2 regions of the Joostella sp. genome follow, and region 1 is predicted to be linked to the other one. Evidence: riboswitches for the same ligand, from Rfam matches in the RefSeq annotation. Region 1 holds a riboswitch; the other holds the start of a gene.
The links. Region 1 has a riboswitch for cobalamin ahead of metE (5-methyltetrahydropteroyltriglutamate--homocysteine S-methyltransferase). Riboswitches for the same ligand answer to the same signal wherever they lie in the genome.
Positions count from the first base shown of each region.

Region 2: another riboswitch for cobalamin. It lies ahead of ACN0TY_RS12610 (TonB-dependent receptor plug domain-containing protein); the one in region 1 lies ahead of metE (5-methyltetrahydropteroyltriglutamate--homocysteine S-methyltransferase).

Region 1 covers NZ_JBLXAF010000006.1:214,881-231,623, reverse strand. The annotation lists gene ACN0TY_RS12105 (OmpP1/FadL family transporter) at 1-847, shown strand, start outside; gene ACN0TY_RS12100 (bestrophin family protein) at 964-1,884, opposite strand; gene ACN0TY_RS12095 (SRPBCC family protein) at 1,934-2,368, opposite strand; gene folE (GTP cyclohydrolase I FolE) at 2,884-3,564, shown strand; gene cysS (cysteine--tRNA ligase) at 3,697-5,181, shown strand; gene yidD (membrane protein insertion efficiency factor YidD) at 5,337-5,561, shown strand; gene lgt (prolipoprotein diacylglyceryl transferase) at 5,677-6,507, shown strand; gene ACN0TY_RS12070 (DUF192 domain-containing protein) at 6,504-6,998, shown strand; gene metE (5-methyltetrahydropteroyltriglutamate--homocysteine S-methyltransferase) at 7,085-9,403, opposite strand; cobalamin riboswitch at 9,547-9,728, opposite strand; gene secDF (protein translocase subunit SecDF) at 10,048-13,020, opposite strand; gene ACN0TY_RS12055 (malate dehydrogenase) at 13,174-14,100, opposite strand; gene ACN0TY_RS12050 (hypothetical protein) at 14,313-15,107, shown strand; gene gyrB (DNA topoisomerase (ATP-hydrolyzing) subunit B) at 15,183-16,743, opposite strand, start outside.
Region 2 covers NZ_JBLXAF010000007.1:105,543-122,285, reverse strand. The annotation lists gene bglX (beta-glucosidase BglX) at 1-384, shown strand, start outside; gene ACN0TY_RS12640 (carboxylesterase family protein) at 471-1,376, shown strand; gene ACN0TY_RS12635 (sulfatase) at 1,390-3,042, shown strand; gene ACN0TY_RS12630 (endonuclease/exonuclease/phosphatase family protein) at 3,112-3,945, shown strand; gene ACN0TY_RS12625 (ABC transporter ATP-binding protein) at 3,946-4,647, opposite strand; gene ACN0TY_RS12620 (FecCD family ABC transporter permease) at 4,846-5,877, opposite strand; gene ACN0TY_RS12615 (ABC transporter substrate-binding protein) at 5,874-7,037, opposite strand; cobalamin riboswitch at 7,133-7,382, shown strand; gene ACN0TY_RS12610 (TonB-dependent receptor plug domain-containing protein) at 7,456-9,321, shown strand; gene ACN0TY_RS12605 (S41 family peptidase) at 9,421-10,899, opposite strand; gene ACN0TY_RS12600 (RNA polymerase sigma factor) at 11,110-11,622, shown strand; gene ACN0TY_RS12595 (hypothetical protein) at 11,606-12,130, shown strand; gene ACN0TY_RS12590 (DUF4252 domain-containing protein) at 12,224-12,775, shown strand; gene ACN0TY_RS12585 (DUF4252 domain-containing protein) at 12,866-13,411, shown strand; gene purB (adenylosuccinate lyase) at 13,491-14,834, opposite strand; gene ACN0TY_RS12575 (hypothetical protein) at 14,969-15,523, opposite strand; gene ACN0TY_RS12570 (heme-binding domain-containing protein) at 15,614-16,081, shown strand; gene ACN0TY_RS12565 (SIR2 family NAD-dependent protein deacylase) at 16,050-16,739, opposite strand.

The DNA.
Region 1 (16,743 bases):
CTCTGGATACGACAGTAAATACACTTTAAACTTCGCTTCTCAATATACCGATAATGTATATCTAGGTTTCGGATTGAATTTCCATAGCCTTGAACGTAGAAGAATATCTCAGTTTGATGAATTTGGTTATGATAGTGATTCTAAACTTCAATATGTTCAATTTGATAACGATTTATACACGTATGGAAATGGATTCTCATTTAATATTGGAGGGATTGCAAAACTAAGTAATATGGTTCGTGTTGGAGCTAGTTACCAATCCCCTACATGGTATGGAATGACGGACGAATTGTTTCAAAGTATAAATGCAGACTACCTAGCAAATCCAGGTGACGCGAACGCTTCATATGCAGAAAACACTCCTAACACAACTATTATATTCCCAAATTACGATATTTATATCCCAGGGAAATATACTGGAAGTATGGCTGTTATTTTTGGGCCTTTTGGGTTATTAAGTTTAGATTATTCTTATCAAGATATGTCTAACGCAAAGCTCAAACCAACTACAGATCCTGTTTTTGCTGAAGAAAACCAAGCTATCGAAAATGAATTTCAAGCAGTTTCTACCGTTAGAGTTGGAGGAGAATTTAGAGTGAAGAGATTCAGCTTCAGAGGAGGTTATCGCTTTGAAGGCAGCCCTTATGAAGACGAGTTCACTTCAAGTGACTTAAATGGATATTCTCTGGGGCTTGGGTACTCTTTTGGAGCTACAAAACTAGACTTAGGATTTAGTCAAGCGTTCCGTGATTATAACATTTCCTTGTACGACACAGGACTCACATCTACAGCAGCTATCGATAATAAGAATACAAACGTAAGCTTCTCTGTTACCTTTAACTTATAGTAAAAACCATAATCATTAAGAAAAATATTCTTTATGGTTACTCACAAAAAAAAGCTCGAAAAGATTTCATCTTTTCGAGCTTTTTTTTCACTTATTACTCATCATTACATATATTTTTACATAATATACTCCCCATTAACAACCTCTTCCGGAGGCGGTATTTTACTTTCTCCAAGCATTTCTAATAAATTGATTTCTATAGCTCTTGTTATTTGATTCAAAGAAATTCCCGAAGGAATCGCTTCGAAAGGATTTAAAAGAGCCATCCCAATTTTATGGGTAGTTAGAAACACATAACCTACAAGAATTCCTACTAATATAGACCAAGCGCCCATCCCATCTACTGCAGACCATGTTATACTTACAATAAATATCCAGATAAATACACGAGTATAGAAGTTATAAGTGGTAGGAAATACGGTATTTTTAATTCTTTCTGACATTCCCATTTCATCGCAAAAACCAACTATCATTTTATTTAACTCCAAAAACTTAAAACCATCTATATTCCCTTTATTATAATGCATTTCTAAGTCCTTAGATTGTAAGTTCAAAATTGCATTAGGAATATTAGACTCCTTCTCTACTGCCTTCCATTCTTCCTCGCAGAGGTAATTACGATACTCACGAGAAATAGTTCCTCTTAAACTTTCTTTAAGCGCATATACAAATGCAATATGTCGATAAATCATTCTAACTTTATCTTTCTTTATGCTTTCAGTAGTAACATCTCCTTTCATATAAAAGAAAACCTGTCTTCCAAAAGATCTAGAATCATTTACCAAAGCACCCCATATTTTTCTTGCTTCCCACCAACGATCATAAGCCTGATTATTATTAAAACCAATAAAAAAGGCTAAGGCTGTACCTAAAATAGTAGGTATCTTACTTGAAATAACTACTGAATCAAAAACATGGAGAGACTCTACATATCTATAAAGTGTATAAGCAGCAAGACAGGCTATTATTTCTATTAAAAAATGACGCCAAGTACCGCTTAAAATACTGTAAATATTAACTTTTTTGGAAACTAACATAAGGTTGGTAAATCTAATTTTAGATTAAATATACCTATTTAAAAGAAATTTAATACAGTTTACTTTTTAAAAATTCTGGCAAGCTCTTCATTATAATAGCATCCCAACCTGCGTCAAAACTACTACTCTCAAAATTAAGCCCTAAGGAAGAAAAATTCTCTATTCCACTATGTTTCAATCGTACATGCGTTATTCTATCTACAGAAGTTAATTGCCAACTCACAACAGATATTGCTTTGGAATATTCTGGATAACTCCAAGTATACCGGATTCTTTCCCCAGGAACAACTTCTAAAATTCTACATACATGTTTAAAATTTTTTCCGTTGGGTTCGTAAAAATAAAACTTATTCCCTTCTACTAATTTAAAATCTTGAATATTAAAATACCATTTTTTCATTTCTTCAGGATCTGTAATAGCATCCCAAAGTGTTGTTATAGCTGCATTAAATGCTATGTCTTTGACAATTGTTTGATCTTTCATTTTTTATCAATCTATTTAAAATTTAAAAGAATCAGTTTAGGGATCATCAACTCTAAAATAGCAATATATTATTCAGAAAAACAAAGTGAGATTTCTATAAAACCGCTACTTTTTATACATCAGAAATTAAATTCCTCACGATAGTGAACGAGCAAACCTATCTTATTATTGTAAAAATTAATCATAGAAATAAATCTTATTGCTGATAAAAAATTACTTCCAAATGAATATAAGCTGAAAGACAACAAATAACAGATGAATAATAGAAAAATTGAAAGGTTTTAGAGAGAAAAGCTACTAATAAAAAAGTACACTAAATACTCGAAAACACCATTTAATAAACGAAGAAAGTTAATTATTCAATAAAAAGTTTGCAACTTAGCACTATATTAATGTTAATAGGCTATAAATACGTATCTTTGCTGTCAATTTTTTTTATTGGCAACCATTTTTTACAACACCTATTAAAAATTTATTTATAAGAGTTAGTTGCAATAAAGTAATATTTTAGAGGGATGAAAATAGATAAAGCATTAGAAGATCACTTTGAAGAATTAGGTAATGACCATGCATCATCAGCGGCGGAAACTCCAATGAGAAAAGATGCTTTTGAAATATCTGATGACCAGAAAATAGAACAAATAGAATCACAAGTTTACAATATTTTAGAAACGTTAGGATTAGACTTAACAGATGATAGTTTACGCGGTACACCACGAAGAGTTGCTAAAATGTTTGTGAAAGAGATTTTCTCTGGACTTAATCCAGATAAAACACCTAAAGCTTCTACTTTTTCTAATAAGTATAAGTACGGAGAAATGCTTGTAGAAAAAAACATCACTGTTTATTCTACTTGCGAGCATCACTTACTTCCAATTGTTGGGAGAGCTCATATTGCATATATCTCTAACGGAAGTGTTGTTGGTCTTTCTAAAATGAATAGAATTGTAGATTACTACGCTAAACGTCCACAAGTTCAAGAAAGACTTACTATGCAAGTAGTACAAGAACTACAAAGAGCGCTAGGAACTAAAGATGTTGCCTGCGTAATTGATGCTAAACACCTTTGCGTAAATTCTCGTGGAATTAGAGACATAGAAAGTAGTACAGTAACTTCAGAATTTGGAGGTAAATTTAAAGAACCATCAGTAAAAAGAGAGTTTTTAGATTACATAAAGTTAGATACTGATTTTTAAGAATAAATTCTTCTAATCTAACTACAAATCTGCATATACAAATGTGCGAATACAACATTTTCGGACCGTTGAATATGCAGATAAAAAACTAACCTTTTTTAAGATATTCTCAAAAAAATCATTAAAACAACAATGCAACTATATCAAACCAACGAATTAAAAATTTATAATTCGATTACAGGAGAAAAAGAAGTATTTAAACCAATTACAGAGGGCTATGTTGGAATGTATGTTTGTGGACCTACCGTTTACAGTAATGTACACCTCGGTAATGTAAGAACTTTTATGTCTTTTGACCTTGTTTTTAGATACCTTAAGCACCTTGGATATAAAATACGCTACGTAAGAAATATCACTGATGCTGGGCACCTAGAGAATGATGCAGATGTTGGAGAAGATAGAATTGCAAAAAAGGCGAGGTTAGAACAAATTGAACCTATGGAAGTCGTGCAACGTTATACGGTAGATTTCCATAACACCCTTAATAAATTTAATAACCTCCCTCCTAGCATCGAGCCGACTGCTACTGGGCATATTATTGAACAAATTGAGGTAATTAATGAAATTATAGATAATGGCTTTGCTTATGTAGTGAATGGTTCTGTATATTTTGATGTTTTAAAATTTAATGAAACAAATGAATATGGGAAACTGAGCAAACGTAAAGTTGAAGACCTAATTCACAATACAAGAGAAACTGCTGGACAGTCTGAAAAGAAAAATCCACAAGATTTTGCACTTTGGAAAAAAGCAGAACCACAACACATTATGCGTTGGCCTTCTCCTTGGAGTGATGGTTTCCCTGGTTGGCATTTAGAATGTACTACAATGAGCACCAAATATTTGGGAGAACATTTTGATATTCATGGAGGCGGAATGGATTTAAAATTTCCTCACCACGAATGTGAAATAGCTCAAGCGGAAGCCTCTAAAGGAAAAAGTCCTGTTAATTATTGGATGCATGCCAATTTACTTACACTAAACGGGAAGAAAATGGCTAAATCTACTGGTAATAATATTTTACCAAATGAAATATTTACAGGTAATAACGATATTTTAGACAAAGCTTTTACGCCATCAGTAACCCGATTTTTCATGCTACAGGCTAATTACCGTAGTATTTTAGACTTTAGCAACGAGGCTCTTTTAGCTTCTGAAAAAGGATTTAATAGATTGATGGATGCCATACGCGCATTAGAAAGTTTACCAACTGCAAACACATCTACTTTTGATGTTAGCGCTTGGAAAAATAGCTGTTATAGTGCTATGAATGACGATTTTAATAGTCCGATTTTAATAGCAAACCTATTTGAAGCTGTAAAGCAGGTGAACTTAATTAAAGAAGAAAAGGCTTCTATTACCAAAGAAGACTTAGCTACGATCAAAGAAACCATGCATGCGTTTGTTTTTGATGTTCTAGGACTGCAAGACGAGAGAAATGCTCAAGACAATTCTTCAGATAAGTTAACTGGAACTGTAGAGCTATTAATTCAGTTACGTGCAGAAGCAAGAGCTAATAAAGACTTTGCCACATCAGATAAAATCAGAGATCAATTGGCTGCTTTGGGAGTTGAATTAAAAGATGGTAAAGACGGAACAACTTTTAGTCTAAACTAATTCTTAGGCTTTAGGCTTTAGGCTTTAGGCTTTAGGCTTTAGGCTTTAAAAATAAAATTTGTAGTCTAGCATTCAAAACATTGTAAACTTTAATATTTTAAGCTGATTCAATACATCTTATTAACTTTCAAACTTTTATACTTTAAAAAAACAAATTGCTAAAAAAAATACTCATAGCTCCTTTTATTTTTTTAGTTCGCTTTTATCAAGCGGCAATATCGCCATTTACTCCTGCTACTTGTCGATATTCGCCAACATGCTCTCAATATACGCTAGAAGCACTAAAAAAACACGGTCTTTTTAAAGGCGGCTGGCTTTCTGCTAAAAGGATTCTTAGTTGCGGCCCATGGGGAAGCTCTGGTTACGACCCAGTACCGTAACAAAAGAATTGAAACTGCTCTGCTATTTTCCTTTAACAAAACTTTGCGTTTATTCCTAAAATTTATCTTTACCATAAAACATCAATTAGTTATATTTACCTCAAAATAAACGAGAATGCACTTTTTAAGTATCACTTGGGATCCTAACGGGGTTCTTTTAGACCTTGGTTTTTTCCAATTACGCTATTATAGTTTAATGTTTGTTATTGCTTTTACATTAGGATGGTTCTTAATGCAAAAGATATACAAAAACGAAAACCAGTCGGAAGAAGCGCTAGATTCTCTGTTTATTTATATGGTTCTTTCTGTACTTATTGGCGCTCGATTAGGGCATTTTATTTTCTATGAGCCAAGTATGTTTTTAGAAGATCCACTTAGCATTATCTTACCATTCCAATTTAGTCCAACATTTGAGTTTACTGGTTTCCGAGGGCTTGCTAGTCACGGTGCAGCTATTGGTGTTATCATCGCTATGTATTTATACAGCAAAAAAGTGATAAAAAAACCAATGCTATGGATTCTAGACAGAATAACGATTCCTGTAGCTATTGGAGGCGTTTTTGTGCGATTAGGGAACTTCTTTAATTCAGAAATCGTAGGGAAGCCAACAGGAACTGATTACGGTGTAATTTTTAAGCAATTAGGAGAATCTTTTCCAAGGCACCCAGCCCAATTATATGAAGCTTTTGGATACGTATTCGTATTTATTATTTTGTTTTTCACGTATTGGAAAACCGATAAGAAAGACAAGTTAGGATATATGTTTGGAATGTGGTTGGTATTAACTTGGACAGTTCGCTTCATTGCAGAATTCTATAAAAAATCTCAAGGTGGATTCGAATCGGTTCTTGGCGTATTCTCCACAGGTCAATGGCTTAGTATTCCTTTTGTTCTTCTTGGGTTTTACCTTATGTTTTTCTTTAAACCGTCAAAAAAAGTATCATGATCAACTTTTTAATTCGCCTTTTATTAGCTTTTGTTTTTTTGTGCTTATCGTTAGTTAGTTGCAACACAAATTCTTCTCAAAAAGAAATAAAAACAGAAGAGGTTTCTTTCACTAAAGAAGGAGAATTATCTATTTATAAAGGGGATACGCTTATAAAAGACGGAATTGATATTGAGATTGCAGACAACGAATATGAGCGTCAAACGGGACTTATGTATCGCTCTTCCATGGAAGAAAAACAGGGAATGCTTTTTATATTTAAAAACGAAGAACCACGTAGTTTCTACATGAAAAACACTGAAATTTCTTTAGATATTATCTATATAAATAGTGATTTAAAGATTGTTAGCATGGTAAAAAATGCACATCCAATGAACGAATCATCACTTCCGTCTAAACTTCCTGCTCAATATGTATTAGAACTCAACGGAGGTACGGCAGATAGCTGGAAACTTACTGAAGGAGACCGCATAAGCTTTCAAAAAATATAATAAAACTATTATCAGCTTAAGCCTACCGAAGGTTTTGCATAAATCCTTCGATAAGCTCAGCATGATAATTTAATCACTTACAGAAGCTACGAAACTTCCACTTGAAACTTTTCTCGTAACGATTTAGCGGCACTTACCATGGCCACCAAAGCATCATTAGTTTCCTTCCACCCTCTTGTTTTCAATCCACAGTCAGGATTTACCCAAATATTTTTTATAGGCAATAAATCGGCTGCCTTCTTAATCAGATTTTCCATTTCCTCAGCATTAGGAACCCTTGGAGAATGAATATCATAAACCCCTGGCCCAATTTCATTAGGATATTCAAAATCTACAAATGCATCTAATAAATCCATTTGAGAGCGAGAAGTCTCAATCGTAATCACATCAGCATCCATATCTGCAATACTTTCTATGATATCATTGAATTCAGAATAACACATATGCGTATGTATTTGAGTTGCATCTTTTACCCCAGAAGCAGTAATTCTAAAGGCCTTAATTGCCCAATCTAAATACCCCTTCCAATCTGCTCTTCGCAAAGGAAGCCCCTCACGTATTGCAGGCTCATCTATCTGAATAATTTTAATTCCAGCAGCTTCCAAATCAACCACCTCTTTTCGAATTGCAAGCGCAATCTGATTCGTAGTTTCTTCTCTAGACTGATCATTTCTCACAAAAGACCATTGTAAAATGGTTACAGGTCCCGTTAACATCCCTTTTACAGGTAAATCTGTTAATTCTTGCGCATATGCTGTCCAAGCAACTGTCATTGGCTCTAACCTATCTACATCTCCGTATATAATTGGCGGTTTTACCGCTCTAGATCCATAACTCTGCACCCAGCCAAATTTTGTAAAAGCAAAACCATCTAGCTGCTCCCCAAAATATTCAACCATATCGTTACGCTCAAACTCGCCATGTACCAATACATCCAAACCGATCTCCTCCTGCCATTTTATAGCTTTTTTAATTTCCGTAGTAATAGCATCGTTATATTCGTCTTGAGATAATGAAGCATTTTTAAGTTTAGATCTCAGTAATCGCACTTCTTTTGTTTGCGGAAAAGAACCTATAGTTGTTGTTGGCAACAAAGGAAGCCTTAAACTCTCTTGCTGCAAAATCTGCCGATCCGTAAACTTACTATTTCGTTTACTCTGAGAAGGGGTAATATTACTAACCGCATACTGCACCTTTTCTTTGTGGATTAACTTAGATTCCTTTTTGGAAATCATCGCTTTTTTATTCTCCTCCAAAGCCTTTTTATTTGCATCACTATTAACTCCAGAAGCCAAATTCGAAATCACTTTCAACTCTTTGATCTTTTGCTTGGCAAAAGCCATCCAATTTTTAACCTCTAAAGGCAATGTAGTCTCATCTGTCTCATTATCGAGATCAAATGGAGTATGCAATAACGAACAAGAAGGAGCAAGTATCAACCTATTTTCACCTACTTTTTCTTTTGCCTCATTTAGCAACAACAAAGAAGCTTCAAAATCATTTTTCCAAATATTTCGTCCATCAACAATTCCCAAAGAGAATCTTAAACTACTTGGGGCGCTTTCTAACGAAGAAACCACTTCGTTACCTCCTCTTGTAAGATCAAGATGAAGAACGGCCACAGGAAGCTCTAAAACCCAATTTAAATTATCTCCGAGTGAACCAAAATAGCTAGTCAGAAAAAAAGATATTTCTGGAAATCTTTCAGCTAAAGTTGCATAAACAGATTGAAAAGCTTTGCGTTCCTTTTCATTTAAATCCATCACAAGAAACGGCTCATCCAACTGAATATTTTTAGCACCATTATCCTGTAATTCAGCAATAATTGCACAGTAAACAGGAAGCAATCGATCTATTAAATCCAAACGATGGAAGCCTTCTTCCTTTTCCTTCCCAAACAGCAGATAAGATACAGGACCTATTAAAACAGGCTTAGCTTCCACTCCCAATGCTATAGCTTCTTTATATTCTTGAACCGCCTTTGTAGAAGTATATTGAAATTCTTGATTCTTATAAAACTCTGGAACTATATAGTGATAATTGGTGTCGAACCACTTAGTCATTTCCATGGCAGTAATATCAAAACCATTTTTCTGATAGCCACGAGCCATGGCAAAGTAAAGATCCAATTGATTATCCTCTTCCAAAAGAACCTCAGAATAACGTGGCGGAATGGCTCCTAAAGCCAAAGACATATCTAATACTTGATCGTAAAACGAAAAGTCGTTTACAGGGATAAGATCTATACCGACCTCCTTTTGAAGTTTCCAATTTTCTGCTCGAAGACGCTTTCCTTCTTCCAACAGCGAATCAACATCAGTCTTTCCAGACCAATAGTTTTCACAAGCTTTTTTAAGCTCTCTTTTAGCACCTATTCGCGGGTACCCTAAATTTTGTGTGATCATTTTTTTGTTTTTAATCTATTAAACACTCTTGATCCTTTACAAGGCGCTTACGGACTAAAACAAAATTCAATAGCAGCATACACCAAATTAAAAATAAGGTGTAAAAACTATCAATTCTTGAATATTGCTTCAGGTCGCGAAAGCAGCATCATTTTAATTTCGGCAGGTCTCCTGGCTTGTAACATTTCTACCTCCTTCCCATCGTTAGACAGTGGATTTATTGATAAAAACTGGTTTGTTACTTACAGTTGCGCGACAGCTTGTGATTTTCACACAATTCCCTATTAATCTACGTAAAAGTAAAACCGCAATTAGATTGATCGATATGTAAAGAACTTATATCGGTGTAAAGCTACATAATATTTAAATAGAAAAGATATTCTTTAAAAACAGCTTCTATAAAAATTGTTATAAAAATGATTAGGGTAATTATCTTCTAGAAAAAAGAAGATACCAAGCTTTCCGCTCGTAGTATTTGCTATTACAAAGAAACTAAAGGAGAAGTCAGTAAAACAAGCTAAATCAAGGTTAAAAAGGGGTAATAGCAGAAAGAAATAGCAAAAGCTACCCGCTGCAATCCTTATTACAAAAAAAAAGAGCTACCCGAAATAGGTAGCCCTTTTAAGAAATTATATATTTTATAACTATTCAGTTATTTTATCACCTTTTTTCTTTAAAGTGTCAAACATAACTGGTGTTGCAATAAATAATGATGAATATGTACCTACAGCAATACCAACAATCATGGCGAACATAAACCCTCTTAAAGATTCTCCACCGAAGATAAATATTGATAATAACACTACTAATGTAGTTAAAGAGGTATTCAAGGTTCTACTTAAAGTGCTGTTCAATGCTTCATTAGCATTGTGTCCGCCTCTCCATCCTTTTTCTCTAACCACCTCTCTAATACGGTCAAATACAATCACGGTATCATTTAACGAGTAACCAATCACCGTTAAGATCGCCGCTATAAAAGCTTGATCGATTTCCATATTAAATGGCATGATGCTAGATGTAAGAGAGAAGATCCCTAATACTATTAAAACATCATGGAAAACTGCAACTACAGCTCCTAATGAGAATTGCCATTTACGGAAACGTAATAAGATGTATAAGAATACAACTGCAAGAGATCCTATAATAGCCCAAACTGCATTTTTCTTAATATCATCTGCAATTGTTGGACCTACTTTTATAGACTGTAAGATTCCAATTTTGTCCTCTCCACTACCTTTAGAAAAGTCTTCATAAGTAATACCTTCTGGAAGGTACTTTTTAACTGCTTCATAAAGACCTTTTTGAATCTCTATGTCAACAGCAGTTCCTTCTTCATCAACTTTATATTTTGTAGTAATCTTAACCTGATTTGCATCTCCAAAAGTTTTCACCTCTGTGTTTCCAAATACGTCATTAAGATCATTAGCTATATCAGAAGGATTCACTGGATTTACAAAACGTACTTGGTACGAACGTCCTCCAACAAAATCCACACCACCTTCAAGTCCTTTAGTCAATAAAGAACCTAAACTAATTATAATTAAGATGGCAGATATAATATAAGCTTTCTTTCTTTTTGCTAAGAAATCGAAATTTGGATTCTTAGGTAAAGATCTAGTTATAGAAGTTGTAAATGTTAATGGATTCTTACCTCCTTTTACATTCCATTCTACTAATAATCTAGTAACAAAGATTGCAGTAAATAAAGAAGTTGCGATACCTATTATTAAAGTAGTTGCAAAACCTTGGATAGGTCCTGTTCCGAACAATAATAAGATAATAGCTGTTAATCCTGTTGTAATATTTGCATCTAAAATAGAAGACAATGCATTACTAAATCCATCTGCAATTGCTTGCATTTGTCCTTTTCCTGCACGTAACTCTTCTTTAATACGCTCAAATATAATTACGTTGGCATCCACCGACATACCGATTGTTAAAACGATACCGGCAATACCAGGTAATGTAAGAACTGCACCTAATCCTGCAAGCACACCAAATATTAAAATAATATTAAATACAAGTGCGATGTCTGCAAAAATACCAGCTTTACCATAATATAGTAACATCCATAACAATACTAATACCATTGCTACGATGAAAGAGAACATACCACTACTAATAGCTTCTTGTCCTAATGATGGTCCTACAACCTCCGACTGGATAATGTCTGCAGAAGCAGGTAATTTACCAGCTCTAAGTACATTCGCTAAATCGTCTGCTTCTTCTAACGTAAAGTTTCCAGAAATCTCAGAACTACCTCCAGAAATTGCTCCCTTAGATACTCCTGGTGCAGAGTAAACAATATTATCTAAAACAATAGCAATATTACCTTGCTCTCTAAATGCTTTTCCTGTAAGTTCTTCCCAGATTTTAGCTCCACGAGAATTCATCTGCATAGAAACTGCTGGTCTTCCTGCCATATCATAAGCTTGAGAAGCATCTGTAATAACATCTCCGCTCATATCTGGAATGTTCTCACGATTAGCTTTCAACGCATATAATTCTACAACCTGTGTATCTTTAGGAGGAATCCCCCATGCGAATTTCACATATTGTAAGTTATTAGGAAGTTGTTGCCTAACTTGAGGCATTTTTAAATACTCATCGAATTTTGCAGTATCTTTAGTAGCAACCATTGCAACTACTGGAGAACCTTGCCCTCCACCACTAACGATAAGATCGAAAAGTGGATTCACTTGGTTTGCAACATCTAAAGAATCTTGATTTGCATCAGACAATAAAGAATCGATTTCAGAAGTAGCTTCTTCTTTAACATCATCCTTTTTATCAGTAACAACAATATCTTTTAAAGTATTATTAGCAGCAATTAAGAAAGGAGCTACTTGGTCTGCTTTATAAGTTTCCCAGAACTCTAATTGTGCTGTACTTTGAAGTAAATTCTGTACTCTATTTACATCTTTAGCCCCTGGTAATTCTACCAAAATACGTCCAGAAGTACCTAAACGCTGAATGTTTGGTTGTGTAACTCCAAACTTATCGATACGCTTACGCAATACTTCGAATGCAGATACAATCGACTCATCAATTTTTCTTCTAATAATTGGCTGAACTTGATCATCTGTCATTTGGAAGTTGATCTCTTCGCTCAACGATTTATTAGCAAAAATATCTGGAGATGCTAATTTTGTAGAACCAGCACTAGCCTTTTCAAATTCAGCAAAGAATAAGTCAACATAATCATCTTGACTATTTTTTGAAGCCTCATCTGCTTGCGCCAACGCTTTGTTAAAAACAGGGTCTTTAGTATCGTTCGCTAATCCTTTCAAGATATCTTTTACAGATATTTGAAGAATAACATTGATACCACCTTTAAGGTCAAGTCCTTTGTTTAATTCTTTTTCTTTTACCTCATTGTAGGTAAAATCAGCAAATCCAAGGCTAAATACCTCTTCATTTCCTAGGGAGTCTAAATACCTAGATTCTTCGGCTTCTCGCTTCGCTACGTAGTTCTCTTCTGCATCTGAAATCTTGTTTAACGCGTAAGTTTCAGCTTCATCATCTACCTTATTTGCAACAAAAGTAAAAGAAAGTTGATAAATACTTACAATACCAAACAAAATAGCAAACAGCCTAATAAGTCCTTTATTCTGCATTCTAAATTTATTTAATGGTCAATTTTAAAAACGGACAAATATAGCGTTTACGTTATGAACTGACAATTATTTTTTTGAAGATTTAAAGCACAAAAAAATCCTACAAAAAAATATTTGTAGGATTTTTCAATATCTAATCGAATTATTAGCTTTTTATAGCTCTAAAAGTCCATTTGTTTTTCTAACTCCATCTGCACTTTCTTGCATTTTAGTCTTCTCAGCATCAGATAGTTCTATTTCAACAATCTTTTCGATTCCATCTTTCCCTAAAATTACAGGAACTCCAATACAGATATCAGACAACCCGTATTCTCCGTTCAATAAAGTTGAACAAGGAAACATTTTTTTCTGGTCGCATGCAATTGCTTGTACAAGTCCAGATACCGCTGCACCAGGAGCATACCAAGCACTTGTCCCTAATAATTTAGTCAATGTAGCTCCACCAACTTTAGTATCTTCTTTTACTTGCTCTAAACGCTCTTCTGACAAAAATTCGCTAACAGCTACACTATTTCTAGTTGCCATACGCGTTAAAGGAAGCATTCCAGTATCACTGTGTCCTCCAATTACCATTCCATCAACATCAGAAATAGGAGCTCCTAAAGCTTCTGCTAAACGGTATTTAAAACGTGCGCTATCTAAAGCACCACCCATTCCGATAATTTTATTCTTTGGAAGTCCAGTTGTTTTATGAACTAAATATGTCATTGTATCCATTGGATTACTTACTACAATGATAGTTACATTTGGAGAATGCTTAATCAAATTACTAGAAACGTCTTTTACGATCCCTGCATTAATTCCGATAAGCTCTTCACGAGTCATTCCTGGTTTACGAGGAATACCACTAGTAATTACTGCGATATCAGAATCTGCAGTTTTACTATAATCACCAGTAGTACCAGTAATCTTAGTATCGAAACCATTCAAAGAAGCTGTTTGCATTAAATCCATTGCTTTACCTTCAGCAAAACCTTCTTTAATATCTAATATTACTACTTCTGATGCAAAATCTTTAATTGCGATGTACTCTGCGCAGCTAGCACCTACTGCTCCTGCTCCTACAACTGTAACTTTCATATTTTTATATATTATTTATTTAAACGATTCTATTGAAAACACAAAGCTACTAATTTTAACACAACAAGTAGCTTTGAAAAATATTAAATATGTTATAAAAAGAACACAAATTTTGGATATCTGTAATTTATTAGAAAGCTAAAAAGGTTATTGGCACAATAATTGAAAATATATCAAAACCTTTTTAGACTATAGAAATAAAACCCAATTATATGAAAACAACCACATTTAAAAACATTCTGATTGCAATCAGTTTTATTAGTTTACTCAGCTGCGCTTCTACAATAGATAAAGTTGTTGTAAATGCAATTTCTGCTCCAGATTCCGATATTAAAGTAAATCACCTTTTAATGCCAATGCCAAACGATCCGCACATGGCAATGACAGCAATTATGCCTCCTAAAGATGGAGATCAAGAAAGAGCAGATAGCTTGGCTAGAGTAATCAAAAAAAATATTACTAAATACAAAGATATAGAGGTTGCCAAGTCTGATGGATATGAATTTTTCCCTCCTGAACCTCCTGCTGATATGAATATTGTTCATCTTGTAAATAGAAAATTTTCAGCTAAAGAAAATAAAAAATTCAATTCTGAAAAGCCTGGATCTATTTTATACGAAAGAGATGGCAATGGATGGAAGCTTATCGGCGCTATGATAACTGCTCCTGTTGATGCATCAGAAAAAGAAATGAACGAAAGAGCTCCTCTTTCTGTAACGCAATGGCATTTACATAAAAATGTATGCGTCCCTAAACCTATTTGGGATGGAGAACAATGGAAGAAAACATTTCCTGACGGATCTCCTGTTTACGGACCTACAAGCAAAGTTACAACAGCTTCTGAATGCTCAAAATATCAAGGCCGTTTCTTGCCAGTTGTTTTTGGATGGATGACACATGCTTATGTTTTTGTTGACAACCCAGACGATGTCTGGAATCAAATGTACGGACACACAAGCAGTGAACACGACATGCATGGAGACCATCAAAAACATGAAAATCATTAAGCACATACAATCCAAAAAAAAAGTGCTGTCCTTTTAAAGGGCAGCACTTTTTTTATATCTAATCTATACCTTTAGTTAGGCATCAATATTTGCATAAACTGCATTCTTCTCTATAAACTCTCTACGTGGCGGAACCTCATCTCCCATTAACATGGAGAATACACGATCTGCTTCTGTACCGCTATCTATAGTTACTTGACGCAAAGTTCTAAACTCTGGATTCATTGTAGTATCCCACAATTGCTCCGCATTCATCTCCCCAAGACCTTTATAACGTTGAATCCCTGCGCTACCTCCGTATTGCTGAGCCAACTCATCTCGTTCTTTATCACTCCAAGCATATGCTTTCTTAGCTCCTTTTTTAACTAAATATAATGGAGGCGTAGCAATATATACATATCCTCTTTCTACCAATTCTCTCATATATCTAAAGAAGAATGTTAGAATTAAAGTAGCAATATGCGAACCATCGACATCGGCATCACACATAATCACTACTTTATGGTAACGTAGTTTATCAAGATTTAAAGCTTTACTATCTTCTTCCGTACCAATAGTAACCCCAAGAGCTGTATATATGTTTCTAATCTCTTCGTTTTCGAAAACCTTATGTTGCATTGCTTTTTCAACATTTAAAATCTTACCACGAAGAGGCAGAATAGCTTGGAAATTTCTATCACGACCTTGTTTAGCAGTTCCACCCGCCGAATCTCCCTCGACAAGGAATACTTCACATTTCTCTGCATCCTGTTCTGAACAATCTGATAGTTTCCCTGGAAGTCCACCACCACTCATTACAGTTTTACGCTGCACCATCTCACGAGCTTTACGAGCTGCGTGTCTAGCATGTGCTGCAAGAATTACTTTCTGAACTATTATTTTAGCATCGTCTGGATGCTCCTCTAAATAATTCTCTAGCATTTCTGAAACAGCCTGAGATACAGCAGATGTAACATCTCTGTTACCTAATTTTGTTTTCGTTTGTCCTTCAAATTGAGGCTCTGCAACTTTAACAGAAACAATTGCCGTTAGTCCTTCTCGGAAGTCATCCCCAGAAATCTCAAACTTTAATTTATCTAATAACCCTGAAGCATCCGCATATTTTTTTAACGTTGTAGTTAAACCACGTCTAAAACCAGATAAATGCGTTCCTCCTTCATGAGTATTAATATTATTTACATACGAATGTAAGTTTTCGCTAAAAGAAGTGTTATAAACCATCGCTACTTCAACAGGAATATCATTCTTCTCCCCTTCCATAGAGATCACATCACTAATTAGCGACTCACGAGTACCGTCTAAGAACTTTATAAATTCTTTAAGACCTTCTTCCGAATGAAATTTCTCAAATATAGGCTCTCCATCTTCTCCTTTAACACGCATATCTGTTAACGTGATAGTAATTCCTTTATTCAAAAAAGAAAGTTCACGCATACGACCCGCTAAAGTATCGTAACTATATTCTAATGTCTGCTTAAAGATTGTTGGATCTGGCTTAAAAGTAACCATTGTTCCTCTAAGCTCTGTATCACCTACAGACTTAACTGGATATAATGATTTTCCTCTCTCATATTCTTGTTCCCAGATAACACCTTCTCTATAAACCGTAGCTTTTAAACTTTCAGAAAGCGCATTT
Region 2 (16,743 bases), on a different contig from region 1:
TTACTTCCTTTTGGATATGGATTAAGTTATACAACTTTTGAGTATTCAAACATAAAAATCAGCAAAGAAAAAATTTCACAAGGAGATGCAGTTGAGGTTTCTGTAACTTTAAAAAATACTGGAAATTATGATGGAGAAGAGACAGTACAATTGTATTTACATGATGTTGTAAGAAGTATAACACCACCTAATCGTCAGTTAAAAGGATTTAAGAAAGTGTTTTTAAAGAAAGGAGAAAGTAAAACAGTAACGATTACTTTACAACCAGAAGATTTGAAATTTTATAATTCAAACATAGAGTTTGTTGCTGAACCTGGAGTTTTTGAGGTTTTTGTTGGAGGAGACTCTAATGCTAGCTTAAAAGCATCCTTTATTTTGCAATAGAGAATGGTTAGCTCGCTTTATACTTTATAACGATCTTAGTAAAGATTCTATTAAACGTATAAAGCGAGTTTATAATAAGAATAAAAATGAAAACAAATACACTAGTTTTATTAGTAGCTCTTTTTCTTCTATCGCTTCAAATAGAAGCACAACAATATAAAGATTATGTTTCTGATGAGGTTACATCTGAAACATTCACGTATTCTGACACATTAAATCTAGATTTCTATTCTTCAGAGGAAAATATATCTTCAAAAAGACCATTGCTTATTTTGGTTCATGGAGGAGGTTTTTCATCAGGGAAACGAGATAATCCTTTAGAAAAAAAGTTTTGTATCGATATGGCAAGACGAGGTTATGCGGTAGCTTCAATGAGTTATAACCTTACAAGAAAAGGGAAGTCATTTGGATGCGATTATTCTTCAGCAGGAAAAATGGAAACTTTTAATTCTGTAACTAAGGATATCCTTAATGCTACAAGTTTCCTAACTGATAAAGCATCAACTCTTAATTTCAACGCTAATAAAATCATTTTGGTAGGAAGCAGCGCTGGCGCCGAAGCGGTTTTAAATACCGTTTATATGCAAGGAAGCCCTAAAACGAAGGATATTCCATTTGGAGCTGTAAAATATGCTGGAGTTGTTTCATTTGCTGGAGCGCTTGTGAGTACAGATTATATAACTGAGAAAAATGTTATTCCTTCGATATTCTTTCATGGAAAGAAAGATAATTTGGTTCCTTATTATATTGCGCCTCACCATTATTGTAAACCTACTAGTCCAGGTTTTATAACCTTATTTGGAGCTAAAGCTATTACAGATAAGCTTAATAAATTAGGAGGCTCTTATTTACTAGCAACGGATCCTGAAGGGAATCACGATTGGGCAAACCTAGCATACAATTATACAGATGAAATTGCAGGTTTTATATCAGAGACGATAGTTAATAAGAAGCATATAGTGTCGAACATACAAGTATCATCAAAAAAATGATAAACCTATACTCATGAAATTGATATTTAAATTTATACCCTTTTTAATCTTAGCAGTTTTATTTACAAGTTGTAAAGAAAAAAAAGAGCAGAAACCAGAAGTAGCTACCATTACTCAGAAGCCTAATATATTATTTATTATGGCAGATGATCATGCATTTCAAGCGATAAGTGCTTATAATCATCCGATCGGGAAATTAGCTCCAACTCCAAATATTGATAGGATAGCAGAAAATGGCGCTATCTTTAATCATACATATTGTACAAACTCTATTTGCGGACCAAGTAGGGCTGTTATTTTAACCGGGAAGCACAGTCATATAAATGGTTTCAGACAGAATGGAGAGCGTTTTGATGCGAGTCAGCCTACATTACCTAAAAAATTAAAAAAACTGGGATATGAAACTGCATTGGTTGGTAAATGGCATCTTTACGGATATCCTCAAGGGTTTGATTATTGGAATATAATAGACGATCAAGGGCACTATTATAACCCTGATTTTGTGAAGATGGGCGACTCCATACAGATTGATGGATATGCAACAGATATTATTACTGAAGATGCTATTAATTGGCTAGATAAAAAAAGATCTGATGACAAACCTTTTTTTATGATGCTTCACCATAAAGCTCCGCATAGAAACTGGATGCCTCCTTTACGTTATTTAACGGTGTATGATACTATTAAATTTCCTCTTCCTGATACTTATTTTGATAAGCATGAAAATCAAGTTGCCGCACAAGAACAAATACAAACTATTTATGATGATATGTATGAGGGACATGATCTTAAATTGAGCAAGAAGTTTGCTAGTACAGAGCTTTCTAATAATCCTTGGACAAACGATTTCGATCGAATGAGCCCTGAGCAACGTAAAATTTGGGATGAAGCTTATTTACCAAAAAACAATGCTTTCTGGGAGGCTGATTTACATGGAAAAGAACTAGCAGAATGGAAAGGGCAACGTTATTTACATGATTATTTAGCAACAGTAAAGGCTGTAGATGATGGAGTTGGCGAGGTTTTAGATTATTTGGAAGAAAATGGTTTATCAGAAAATACAATTGTTGTTTATACTTCTGATCAAGGATTTTATCTAGGAGAAAAAGGTTTTTTTGACAAACGTTTTATGTATGAAGAATCGTTTAGGATGCCTTTTTTAATTCAATATCCAAAGGCAATAAAACCAGGAACTGTTGTAGATGCGCTTACTCAAAATTTAGATTTTGCTCAGACTTTTTTAGATTATGCTGGCGGAAACGAATTAACAGATGGAATGCAAGGACAATCTATAAAACCGCTTTTAGATGGTACTGTTGAAGATGATAATTTTAGAGATGCCATTTATTATCATTATTATGATTTTCCAGCTTTTCATATGGTTAAAAAGCACTATGGTGTAAAAACGAAACGATATAAGTTGATGCATTTTTATGATGATATAGATGCTTGGGAGTTTTACGATTTAGAAAAGGATCCGCAAGAGTTGCATAATGCTATTAACGACGAAGAATATGAAGATGTTATTGCAGAAATGCATACAAAGTTAGATACGCTTCAAAAAGTATATAAAGTTACTGAAAAGGAGTATGAACAAGCTCCAAAGAGGAAAATTGAAAATAGTTACAAGAATTTTGATAGAATGCGAGGGACTCCAATTAAATAATTTAAAGATTTTATAACTATACGACCAGATTATTTTTGGTAGTTTAGTTGCAATCTAAACTTAATAAAAATGAAAAGATATTCACTACTGTTATTATTTTTTGCATGCAGCTTTTTAAATGCTCAAGATTTAAAAGTAATGACCTACAATATTAAATACAATAACCCTTCCGACGCTAAAAATAATTGGGATAGCAGAAAGGATTTTCTTATCTCTCAATTAAACTTTTATGCTCCAGATATATTTGGTACGCAAGAAGGACTCCATGGTCAATTAGAAGATATTCAGCATGCTTTGAAAGACTATAAGTATATTGGAGTAGGAAGAGATGAAGGAGATACAAAAGGCGAATATTCAGCTATTTTTTACAATGTTAAAAAGTATGATGTAGAAAATGGGAGCACTTTTTGGTTATCACCAACACCAAATACACCTTCTAAAGGTTGGGATGCTGCTTTAAATCGTATTTGTAGTTATGCTACTTTTAAGGACAAGGAGTCTGGCAAAGAATTTATGGTTTTTAATACTCATTTTGATCATGTAGGTCATGTTGCTCGATTGGAAAGTTCAAAGCTTATTTTAAAGAAAATGAAAGAACTGAATCCTAAAAATTTACCGATAGTTTTAACGGGTGACTTTAATTTGGATAGTAATTCTGAAGGTGTGGTGGCTATTAAAAAGGAAATGCTTGATAGTCATTTAGAAGCTGGAAAAAATGCTTTTGGTCCAGATGGAACTTTTAATGGGTTTCATTTTGAAAAACCTGTAGACAATAAGATTGACTTTGTGTTTATTTCAGATAATGATTTTGAAGTATTAAAAAGTGGGATTTTTAGTGATTCTAAGAATTTAAAATATCCATCAGATCATTTTCCTGTAATGGCATATCTTAACTTTAAATAATTATTTTTTAATCTTAAAAGATCCTGTTGCAGGATCAAAAGATACTAAATCTTCGGGGAAGAGATTTTTAAAGCTTCCTTTTTCGATTAGCGAACAAGGTTCTCCAAATGCTGATTTTTCAGTATCTAAGATTAATATTTTATCACATAACTGAATAGCCAGATCTATTTCATGCGTTGAAAATAGGATGGCTTTTCTTGTTTTTTGAGCGATTGTTTTTAGCAGTTTTAAAATATAAGCCTTGTGGTAAATATCGAGATGGGTAGTGGGTTCGTCTAAAATAATAATAGCAGTGTCTTGAGCGAGCGCTCTAGCAATCATTACCCGTTGCATCTGACCATCACTTAATTCAAAGCACTTTTTATCTTTTAGAGCCTCTAATCCTACAAGTTTAATAACTTCCCTTACTTTTTCAATATCTGTCTCGGAAAGTGTCCCTATCCAGTTTGTATAAGGTTGTCTTCCCAATGCGATGACTTCTAAAACACTTAAGTTTCTTGCTGGAATATGTTCTGTTAAAACAATGCTTATTTCTTTAGCTAAATCGCTGTTTTCAAAGGATTCTAGTGCTTTGTCTTTTATAGCTATTTCTCCTTTTAATTTAGGTTGAACGCTGGCTAGAGTTCTTAAAAGTGTAGACTTTCCAATACCATTTGCGCCAACAACGGCAGTAAGTTCTCCAGTTACTAATTCAAAATTAATCTCTTTAGCGATGGAATTACTAACTTTTTTAGAAATATATCCTACTTCTAAGTTTTTTGTTTTTAGTATTATATTTTGCTGTTGTAAATTGATGTTGAAACTATTATGGTTATTAATATATCAGGTAAAAGTATAAATATTTTATTGATTGACATCTAGAATTTAATATCAACGTATGGTTAGGTTTTATTAGGTTTTTTAAAACACCATTTTACGTTTCCTAACCAATAGCCATATCACTACGGGAGCTCCAATAATAGAAGTGATTGCATTAATTGGAAGTGAATATTCACTTGTTGGCAATTGTGCAATAGTATCGCATATCAGCATTAAAATAGCTCCGAATAAAATAGTTGCAGGTAATAGGATATGATGATTTTGTGTATTGAATAATTGTCTTGTTAAATGTGGAACTGCTAGGCCAATAAAAGCAATTGGTCCGGCAAAGGCTGTTATACTTCCTGCGAGAATACTTGTTGCTATAATGATAAGATATCTAGATTTTTTTAGTTGAACTCCCATACTTTGCGCATAATTTTCTCCTAATAGAAAAGCATTAAGTGGTTTGAGTACGGTTATTGTAATTAAGATTCCTATAATAAAAAGTGTGAATAGTAGTAGCAGTTGACTCCAACTAAGGTTTCCTAGACTTCCAAACGACCAAAAAATATATTGTTGTAGTTTTTCTTTGCTTGTAAAATAGGAAAGCACACTTACAACGGCTGTAGTGATACTCCCGAACATGAGTCCAATGATAAGTAATGCCATGGTGTCTTTTACTTTATTTGCGACTACAAAAATGGAAAGTAGTACTAAAAAACTACCCATGGTTGCAGCAATTGTAATAGAAATTCCGCTTAAAAAAAACGAACTAAAAATACTAGCAAATAGGGAAGAGCCCATAATAAGAATTGCAACCCCAAGACTAGCTCCAGAGCTTATTCCTAGCACAAAGGGTCCTGCCAAAGGATTTCTAAAAAGTGTCTGCATTAGTAAACCGCTAACGGAGAGTCCGCTACCTACTAAAATTGCTGTAAATGCTTTTGGGAGTCGGTAGTTTAGAATTATATATTGCCATGATTGTTTCTCGATTTCATTTCCAATAAGAGAATTTATAATCTCTTTGATTGGAATATTAACAGATCCTAAACTTATATTTATAAGAAAGAATATTATCAATAAGACAGCGAGTATAATAAACTGAAATCGATATGTTTTTATTGAATTCAAGGTTGCAATGGCTTAAAAAATACAGGTTCGTAATCTGTTAATACTTCAGGGTGCAAAATATGAATTATATCTTTTAAAACGATATCTGGTCTGTTTGGAGCCAATTCATAATAAAGAATACCACCTGTTGCGCCTGTAGTTAGGCTATAAGTATATATTTTTTTATTGGCATAAGCATCAAATTGAGTATAATGTACATTATTATCTTGCAGCTGACTATAGCTTGTAAATTGCCCAGGACCAATCCAGAAATCCGCTGATTTTGATTTTTCAAGCACACTTTCGAAATTTAAAGATAAGCTCCCATTTCCAAAGGTATCTTTCCATATATAATTAGCATTTGCATCATTTAAAAAATGAGCAACCCAACTTTCTCCAGCAGGAGCGTACCAAATATCTTTAAACATAGAGCCGCTAAAAACAGTAGGCTTGATATCAGTATTTGCCGCCAATGCTTTTGCTTCATTATAAGATTTAGCGATGTTATTAAAAATACTATCGGCAAGTTTTTCTTTATTAAAAAAAGCTCCAAAAAATTTAATCCACTCTGCCTTTCCAAGGGGGGTAGCTTCTACCCAGTCTCCATTGTAAACAACAGGAGTACCAGAATTTACGATATTTTGATAAGTTTTATTTTCGCCTTCAACAGTAAAACCCATTACTAAATCTGGCTCTAAATTTATTAATACCTCAGTATTTATAGATTCATTTAAACCGAGCTCTTTTACTTTTCCAGCTTCAATTTTTTCTCTTATTGGCTTAGAAGAGATATAATCTGTTCCAGGAAAACCAATTAGAGTATTTTCAATTCCCAATGCTTCAATAGAAGGAATATGCGTAGTTGAAGTTGCAATCATTCGTTTTACGGGTGTTTTAATAATAGCATCGTAAAGAGAATCATCAAGGCTAATAGTTTTCAAATCCTTTTCAGGAACTAAAGCATATGTAAAGGTTTTATTAGCACTTGGCCAAGGTGCATTTACTTTGATAATTGTAATTTTATCTTGCTTTGTTATGCTAAAACCCTTTGCGTAACTAATGGGAGTGCTAGTAACATTCTGTTCTATTATTTTATGGGGTGGAGTTGTTTGAGTTTTTTCTTTGGGTGTTTCTTTACAAGATAGGAACAGGAGAATTGTTAGAAATAATAGATTTTTCATTTATAAGGAGTTCTTTAGTATGGTAGTCAATAATATTTCAGCAATAAAATTAAGATTAATATCTCTTTTAATGGTAAGCTTATTTAAAATGTTTAATTTTGTGGCGAATTTATGGTTTTAAATCTGTTTTCAATAGATTTAAATTAAAAGGGAATACGGTTAAAATCCGTGGCTGTTCCCGCAACTGTAAGCTTTATCGTTACAATAAGTTTATTATTAGTAGCGTATCTTTTATAAAGTGTGTTATTTTCTTCGAAAACCACTGTTAAGGCAATTTTGCTAAGATGGGAAGGTAGAATAACATAAAAGCAAGCCAGGAGACCTGCCAAGATTCAAAATTTATTTATGTCAAACTTTCGGGATAAAGGTTTGCGTATGGGTAAACTCATACTTTTTTCCCTTTTATAAAACTTTTAGAATGAACAAAAGAATTTTTTCTCTTTGTGCAGCAGGATTTATATGCACACTTGCGACTGCACAAGAAAAAAGTAACCTCCAACAGGATGAAGATATCCAGCAGTTGGAAGAAGTAGTAGTATCTGATTCACGATTTTCATTAAAGCGTGAGAACTCAGGTAAAACAGTAATTAAAATCTCCCAAGAAGAATTACAACGTAACCAAGGGCGTTCTGTGGCCGAAGTAATAAATACCAAGAGTGGGATAGAAATTAATGGGAGTAGAAGTAATGCTGGTCAGAACTTATCTTATTTCGTTCGTGGGGGAAACAACCGACAAGTATTAGTATTGATAGACGGAATTCAAGTAAGTGATCCATCTCAAATAGCTATGGATTTTGATTTGAGATTATTAGATCTTAATCAAATTGAATCTATAGAAATTGTAAAAGGTGCAGCGAGTACTTTATATGGAAACCGTGCTGCTACAGCCGTAATAAATATTACCACCAAAAGCGCAGGAGCGAATAAAATAGGAGCTAATTTTGAGAGTAGCATAGGTTCTAATCAATCATCAGAAGAAAACGATTACAATTTATCCGACTTTTCTAATAGAGCTTCTGTTAATGGAACTTTAGGGAAGTTTACATATTTAGCAGGATTTGGAAATCAATATACAGACGGACTTTCCGCAGTAATCGGTGAGGAAAAAGATCCGTTTAACAGAATCAATTCTAATATTAATTTAGGCTATAAATTTTCAGATCGTTTTTCATTTAAAGTATTAGGATACTATGATAAATTTAAAGCAGATTTTGATAGTTCTTCGCCTCAACAAGATAGCGATGACTATTCGGAAAGCGAGCAATTTAGAGTTGCTATAACTCCAGAATATACCTATAACAATGGTAGCGTAACTTTAAATGCATCTTACAATACTATTGATAGAGATATTTATTCTTCATTTCCAAATTCTTATGAAGCCAATAGCACTGTAGTAGATTTATTTAATAAATATAATTTTAGTGATAAATTCTATACTATAATCGGTTTTAATTATATGAAAAGCGAAGCAACTTTGGGTGCTGATACCGATTTTTCTACTTCCGATCCTTATGCAAATGTTGTTTGGGTTTCCGATTTTGGATTAAACATGAATGTTGGAGGGAGAATGAATAACCATAGTGAATATGGTACTAATTTTACCTATAATTTTAATCCATCATATACATTAAAGTTTAATGATGATTACTTAAAATTCTTGGGATCTTACAGCACATCTTATATAGCGCCAACACTTTCTCAGCTTTTTGGAGCTTATGGTGCAAATCCAGATTTAGAGCCTGAAGAAGATAGAACTTTAGAAGGAGGAATGGAGTATAACAACGAAAAATTCAGAATTAGCGGGGTTTACTTCAATCGATATGAAGAAAATTTTATTAGTTATACTGATATTGGATATGAAAATTCTGATGATGACTTTACGGTGAATGGGGTAGAGGTAGAAGCTACGGTAACACCAATAGAATCTCTTATTATTGATGCCAACTATACATTTACTGAAAATAGAGATAAGGTTGCATTACGAATCCCTAAGCATAAGGTAAATGCAGGTATTCAATACGAGTTATTGAAGAAAACTAATTTTGGACTTCAATATCAATTTACAGGAAAGCGTTTAGATATTCAGTACAATCCAGACTTTACATCTCAGAATGTTGAATTGGATGCTTTTTCTCTATTGAATTTTAATGTGAATCACCAGTTCTCAAATAAGTTTACAGTATTCCTTAATCTTGATAATATTTTTAATGAAGATTATGAAGAACTTTTAGGATATACTACCAGAGGGAGAAACATAAGAGTAGGATTTAGGTTAGGTTTGTAGAGCCTCCGGGGTGTTGAGGGGCATCCCGAGTTTTTGCTATGTTTAAACGAAAAAGTCTCAGAATATCTGAGACTTTTTATGTTTTATGTAGTGACTTTATTATTTCATTCTGTAAAAGTCATAATTTGAAATGTTTCTATATGGCATAAAGTCGTTAGAACTTTTAATCGTATTAATATTTAATTTATCAGAAGTTCTTAGGTTTAAAGACTTGTTTGAAACTCCAGTAATTTGCTCAATGGCAACAGCAAGAAGAGGTTCATTAGGATCTCCTAAAACTCCTAAATCTCCTAACACTTCTAATTTTTCAATATCTGGATCTAATCCATCTGTAAACTCAGAAAATCCAGCAGAATTTTCATTGGTTCCAACCAAAGGCTGCAAAGCATACTTATGATTTGGGTTTACACCTGCTAATGAAGCGCTTCCAGTATATGCGTATGGACTACTTGTATTAGGGTTATCTATAAGTGTTATAGAAAATTCATTTTTACCAACTGTTTTATCCCCAATATGGGTTACTCCTATCCATGGATCCAAACCATTAATAAGTAATTCACTTGCAGAAGCACTTGCGTCTGTAGCAATTATATATACTCTTGATAGATTTAAGCTATTTAGTGCTGTGCCATCAATATTGTCTACGAAATTATTGTCTTCATCAAAATCACTCCATTTAGGATTCCAAGTAGCTTTGGAAAATAGCTCTCCAGTAAACTGTCCAGTAATGAGACTTGCCAACCTTGTAGAAGATGCTACTGAACCACCAGGATTGTATCTTAAATCTACAACTAAGTCTGTAACACCGTCAGCTTTAAATTCACTGAATACATTATTAAGTTCTTCATCGAAATCACCAACAAACCTGTTATACATTAAATATCCTATTTTAGTGTTGTTAACTTCCAGTGTTTTGTGGATATGAATAGGATTCTCAGTAAGTTCACTTTTATTAAGTTCAATGTTTACATTATTAGAAACAACTAAGTCGTTTTCAATAGTAGCAAAATTCATGGTATAACTTTCTTGATTGAAAAGGCTAAAATTACTTTCAATTATAGAGCCATTACTATCAGTAATAGCATATAATTCAGTACCATCAATAGCGTTAAAAAGGTCGCCCCTTTTAACATTTTTATTACTAGCATCACTTCCATTTATAACATAAGTAACTACACCAAGTACTTTATTTCCTCCTTCTGGAGGTCTTGTAACAACAAACTCAACTCCGTTGGTTGTAGCCACTCCCGAGAATGAGTTGAATAAATTATCATAATCGCTCTCAATGTAACTAAAGCGATCTTTAGGAGATAATACATCAGAAAAGATACCTTCTGGGGGTCCATAATTACTTAAGAAAGCATTATACTGTTCATTATTATCGTCTTTAGAATCAGAAAGATTTTCTACTTCAGGTTGCCATAAATACCAACTATTCATGCTTTTCCATATAAAATCTTGAATTTCAAGATCGCTGCTTACAGGTGGTTGTACAGGATTGTCATCTTGATCGGAGCAACTGTAGGTAAATATTAATGTAAAAATTAAAGCCCATTTTAATTTAAATAGGTGTCTCATAGGTTTGTTTTTAAGAGGATAAATTAGCTTCATATTGATATGAGTCGTATTAAAGACTAAAAAATATCAAAATTAATGCCAGTTTATGATTTGCGTTATCAGCGTAATATTACTTACATTTATTTTAATTATAAAATTATTGTAACAAAATCTATTCTTGTTCGTCTAGAAAGTAGAAAGCAGTTTTAAGCGATCTAATTAACCAACAAAATGCAACAAACGGAGTTTTTACATACTGTAATGCCTTTTAAGGATAAACTGTTTCGGCTGGCAAAGCGGTTATTGGTTTCTACGGAGGAGGCTGAAGACGCAACGCAAGAAGTATTATTAAAATTATGGTCTAATAAAAAGAAGATTAACAATTATAATAATGTAGAGGCGTTTGCTATGACGATGACAAAGAATTTTTGTTTAGATCGTTTAAAATCGAAGCAAGCAGGAAATTTAAAATTGGTTCATACCAATTATGAGGATAATAATACATCTTTGCAAAAGAAAATAGAGGTTGATGACAGCCTAAGTTGGATGCAAAAAATAATGAATACCCTCCCTGAGCAACAGCGTATGGTATTACAATTAAGAGATGTAGAGCAATATGAATATAATGAAATAGAAGAAATGTTAGGAATGAATCCTACTGCAATTCGAGTTACTTTATCGAGAGCAAGGAAAGCAGTTAGAGAACAATTACTAAAAAAGCACAGTTATGGCATCAGCAAATAATAATAACAATTCTAATGATAAGCATGTGAGGAATATTAATCCTCAAACAGCTAAAAAACAACTCTCACTTAGTGAGATTGAAAAACTACTGGAAAAGTATTTTGAGGCAACTGCAACTGTTGCTGAAGAAAACAAATTAAAGGAGTATTTCTCTCAAACAGATGTGGCGCCACATTTAGAGGAATATAAATCTATGTTTGAGTATTTTTCTGTAGCCAAAGAAGAGAAGAGCACGCAAGACATACCATTAAAACCTAGAAAAAATAGAAATTATTTAAAATGGATATCTGTCGCTGCCGTTGCTGCCATCGTTTTTGGTGTTTACTTAAATAGACCTATAGATACTCCATCTCCTGAAATTGCTTTAGAAGAAGAGTATACCAAAGAAGAAATTCAATCTGCACAATTGGCATTTGCCTTATTAACAGATAATTTTCAGAAGGGAACACAAGGAGCATCCTATTTAAAAGAGTTTGAAAGAAATACAAATCGTTTTATTAATAACTAATAAATTAAAAAAGACTATTAACTAATACAAGGTGTTTTAATAATTAGAAACAAATAATTACGCTAAAAGGACTTAAAGAAATAATAAGAAAATATGAAAAAGATAATTTTAATTATAGCATTAACGGTAGCGCCGTTTATATCTCAAGCACAATCAATTTTTGATAAATATTCGGAGAGCAACGATGTAACATTTGTAGCATTACAGCCAAAAATGTTTCAGATGTTAAGTAAAATTAATATCAGTACCGACGATCCAGAAGCGGATGCCATATTTGAACTTGTAAACAACGTTACAAGCTTCAAGGTAATCACAACAGAAAGTGCTACAGTAACAAAAGATATTGATGGTTGGGTTACAAATCATTTAAAAAAGTCTTCATTTGAAGAATTGATGCGTGTTCGTGATGGTGAGTCTAATGTTAAGTTTTATGTAAAGGAAGGTAAAGATGAAAACCACGTACAGGAGCTTTTAATGTTTGTTACGGATCTTAATTATGAAGAGTTAGAATTTAATGGTAAAAAGCCAGAAACGGTTTTACTTTCTCTTACTGGAAATATAGATTTACGTCAGATATCTAAGCTTACGAGTAAAATGGATCTTCCTGGGGGAGACCAATTAGGAAAAGCTGGAAGTCAGCAATAAGACTTTTATAACCTCCAATATCGCTATAGTTTGTTCGCTATTGGAGGTATAAAATATTAACTAAAAACATCAATCAATAATTAATAGAAAATGAAAAATCTTAAAAGTATATTTTTTCTCCTTGCTGTTACAATTCTAGCAGCGTCATGTGGAGACGGAACTCCGAGTTTACAAGAATATTATGTAGATAAAGCAGAGAACCCTAATTTTATCTCCATAGACCTTCCAACAAGTTTATTAGGTGTTGCAAGTAGTTCTTTAACTGAAAAGCAAAAAGAGGCTTATGAGTCTGTTAAAAAGCTAAATGTATTGGCTTTTAAAGTGAATACTGATAATAAAGCAGCTTATGAAGAGGAGAAAACTACAGTACAGACAATCTTAAAAGATGATAAGTATGAAGAGTTGATGGTGATAAATAGTGGAAAATACAAAGGAACAGTAAAATACCTTGGAGATGACGAAGCTATAGATGAAGTTATTCTTTTTGGAAGTGATGATGAAAATGGATTTGCACTTGTACGAGTGTTGGGAAATAAAATGAAGCCAGAAAATATGATGTCTCTAGTGGAAGCGGTACAAAAAGGAGCTGTAGATTCTGGAGCTTTAGAGTCGCAATTAGAAGGTATTTTTAATTAACGAAAAGCTTTTTAAAAAAATAACCCCAAAAACCTTTAAAAGGTTTTTGGGGTTATTTTTTTCTAAATCCTATTAAAGATTATATTCCAGTATAATTAGCAGGTGTAATTGCTTTTAATTCTGCTTTTATAGCATCAGAAACATTAAGAGTTTCTATAAAAGAAGCAATAGACTCCTTGTTTATTACTGCATTTGTACGTGTTAGACCTTTTAAAGCTTCATAAGGATTAGGATAAGCTTCACGTCTTAATATGGTTTGAATGGCTTCTGCAACAACCGCCCAATTACTTTCTAAATCAGCTTCAAATTTAGGAGCGTTAAGTAGTAATTTATTCAATCCCTTGATAGTAGATTGAAAAGCGATAAGCGTATGTCCAAAAGGAACTCCTATATTTCTTAGAACGGTACTATCTGTTAAATCTCTTTGTAAGCGAGATACAGGAAGTTTAGCCGAAAGATGCTCAAAAATAGCATTTGCAATTCCTAAGTTTCCTTCTGAATTTTCAAAATCTATAGGGTTTACTTTATGTGGCATAGCAGAAGAACCTACTTCTCCAGCTTTAATTTGTTGCTTAAAGTAATCCATAGAAATATACGTCCACATATCTCTATTAAAATCGATAATAATAGTATTGATACGTTTTAGCGCATCAAATAAAGAAGCCATATGGTCGTAATGCTCAATCTGTGTAGTTGGAAAAGAATGTCTTAATTGCAAACATTCTTCTACAAATTCAGTTCCAAAAGTTTTCCAATCGATAGTTGGGTAAGCAACTTTATGAGCATTATAATTTCCTGTAGCGCCTCCAAATTTAGAAGCGATAGGAATATTTTTTAATCCGTTAAACTGTTCATTCAGACGAACAATAAATACTTCAATCTCTTTTCCTAATCTTGTTGGAGAAGCTGGCTGTCCGTGTGTACGTGCCAACATAGAAACATCTTTCCAATCTTCTGCCAAACGACTTAAAATAGAAATTATTTCTTCATAAACAGGTAAATATACTTGCTCTAAAGCTTCTTTTAAAGAAAGGGGAATAGCAGTATTATTAATGTCTTGAGAAGTTAATCCGAAGTGAATAAACTCTTTATATTCTTGAATTTCTAAAGCGTCAAATTTCTCTTTTATGAAATACTCAACAGCTTTTACATCATGATTGGTTACCTTTTCGATATCTTTTATCGCTTGGGCATCAATAGTTGTAAAATCACTATAAATTGCTCTTAAATCGCTATATAGATCTTTGTTGAAATCTTTAAGCTGCGGAAGCGGGATTTCACATAGTGCAATGAAATATTCAATTTCAATACGAACTCTATATTTTATAAGTGCTTCTTCAGAAAAGAAGTCAGCTAATTTTTCTGTTTTACTGCGGTATCTTCCATCTATTGGAGAAACAGCGTTTAATGGTGTTAGTTGCATGTCGATATTTTAAGAAAGGGCAAATTTAACCTTCTCCATTAAAAGGGTCAACTATTTTAGGTAAAACTTATTAAGTTAAGAGCGTTAATAAGTTAAAGATTTAAAAACTTGATGAAATCTAGCGCTTTTTGACATTATATTTTATTTAGAATGTGCCTAGCTCGCGCTTTATATGCTGAAGAATGGTTGGGCATATCTTTTAAAAGAATAGGTTTCAACTCTGGATAAATCCAATCGTATTTTTTTCCTAGAAAATATAAATTTCTCATAGCGTATGCTTTGGTTGCTACTTTTGCATCAGAAATGAGCCAATCGAAGTTGGTTTCTGTAAGTTGCTCTAAGATCGGATTTGTTAAATGAGAAATAGTTTCTTTATTTTTCTTCTGAAAGTACGATTCGCATAAAAGCTCACAAATTTTCGCCATAGGTCTAATAGAAGAATCATTGGTTAGCGTAGGTAAGTTCTTTATAAAATATTTAAGCTGAGGAAAAAGTATATCCAATTCACTTTTACAAACAAATTCAGTAACCCAACATGCTTTATGAGAAAGCTCTTTATTTTCGGCAAAGCATAAATCCAATAATTCAGGAAAAATTGCTTTGTTTTGAAGGACCATATTAGCAACCTTTATACGGTTTTCTCTATAGCCGCTTACATAAGAAAGTTGATGTTCTAAAGTCGGATTCAATATTTATTCATTAAATTTAGCTTTATAAAGATACTAACATACCTACTTTATTTCTTATTTGGAAGTATTGTTTTTTCAAAAAAATAGAAAATGATTAAAAAAATTCTAACCCTGTTAATTATAATATTAATTGTAATGCAATTTTTTCCTCCTGCGGAAAACAAATCTGATACTACGCCGCCTACAGACTTATTATTGGTAGAATCAGTTCCAGAACCTGTTGAAGCAGTATTGGTAAATACGTGTTACGATTGTCATTCTAACAGTACAAATTACCCTTGGTATGCAGGAATAGAGCCAGTTTCTTATTGGTTGGCGGGTCATATTAATGACGGAAAGAAGCATTTAGATTTCTCTCAATGGGATTTATACGCTCCTAAGAAAAAGGCGCATAAGCTTGAAGAAGTAGCGGAAGCTGTTACAGAAGGTTGGATGCCTTTAGACTCCTATAAATGGTTGCATAAAGACGCTAACTTAACAGAAGCAGAAAGTAAAGCTGTAGCCGATTGGGCAAATATGCTTCGTCTTAAGTACGAGACAAAAGAGAAACCGCAATAGGAACACCAACGGTTGCTTTTTCAGCAATTATTTCAAGTCCTGTCATAATTTTATTAGACATGGTGGGCTTCGGATCTATAAAATAAACAGGAATTTTAGATTTCTTATAATTTAATAGGCCTGCAGCTGGATACACTTGCATAGAAGTTCCAACAATCATAATAATATCTGCTTTGCTAACCTCTTCAATAGCGGCGTCTATTAATGGAACAGCCTCACCAAACCATACAATGTGCGGTCTTATTTGATGGTTATGTTCGCAAAAATCGCCTATGTTGATATCCTTAGTCCAATCGAAAACTAGATCTTCATCAAATGAACTTCGAGCTTTTAGGAGCTCTCCATGTAAGTGAATCACATTTTTACTTCCCGCTCTTTCATGGAGGTCGTCTACATTTTGGGTTATAATAGTTACGTTATAATCTTTTTCTAATTCAGCTAAAGCAAAATGAGCTTCATTAGGTTTCGCTTCCAAGAGTTGTCTTCTTCGCTGGTTATAAAAATCGAGAACGAGTTCCATATTATTTCTCCAACCTTGTATAGAAGCAACTTTCATTACATCATGACCTTCCCAAAGTCCATCTGCATCTCTAAATGTTTTAAGTCCACTTTCTGCACTAACTCCAGCTCCGGTAAGAACAACAATACTCTTCTTCATTTTA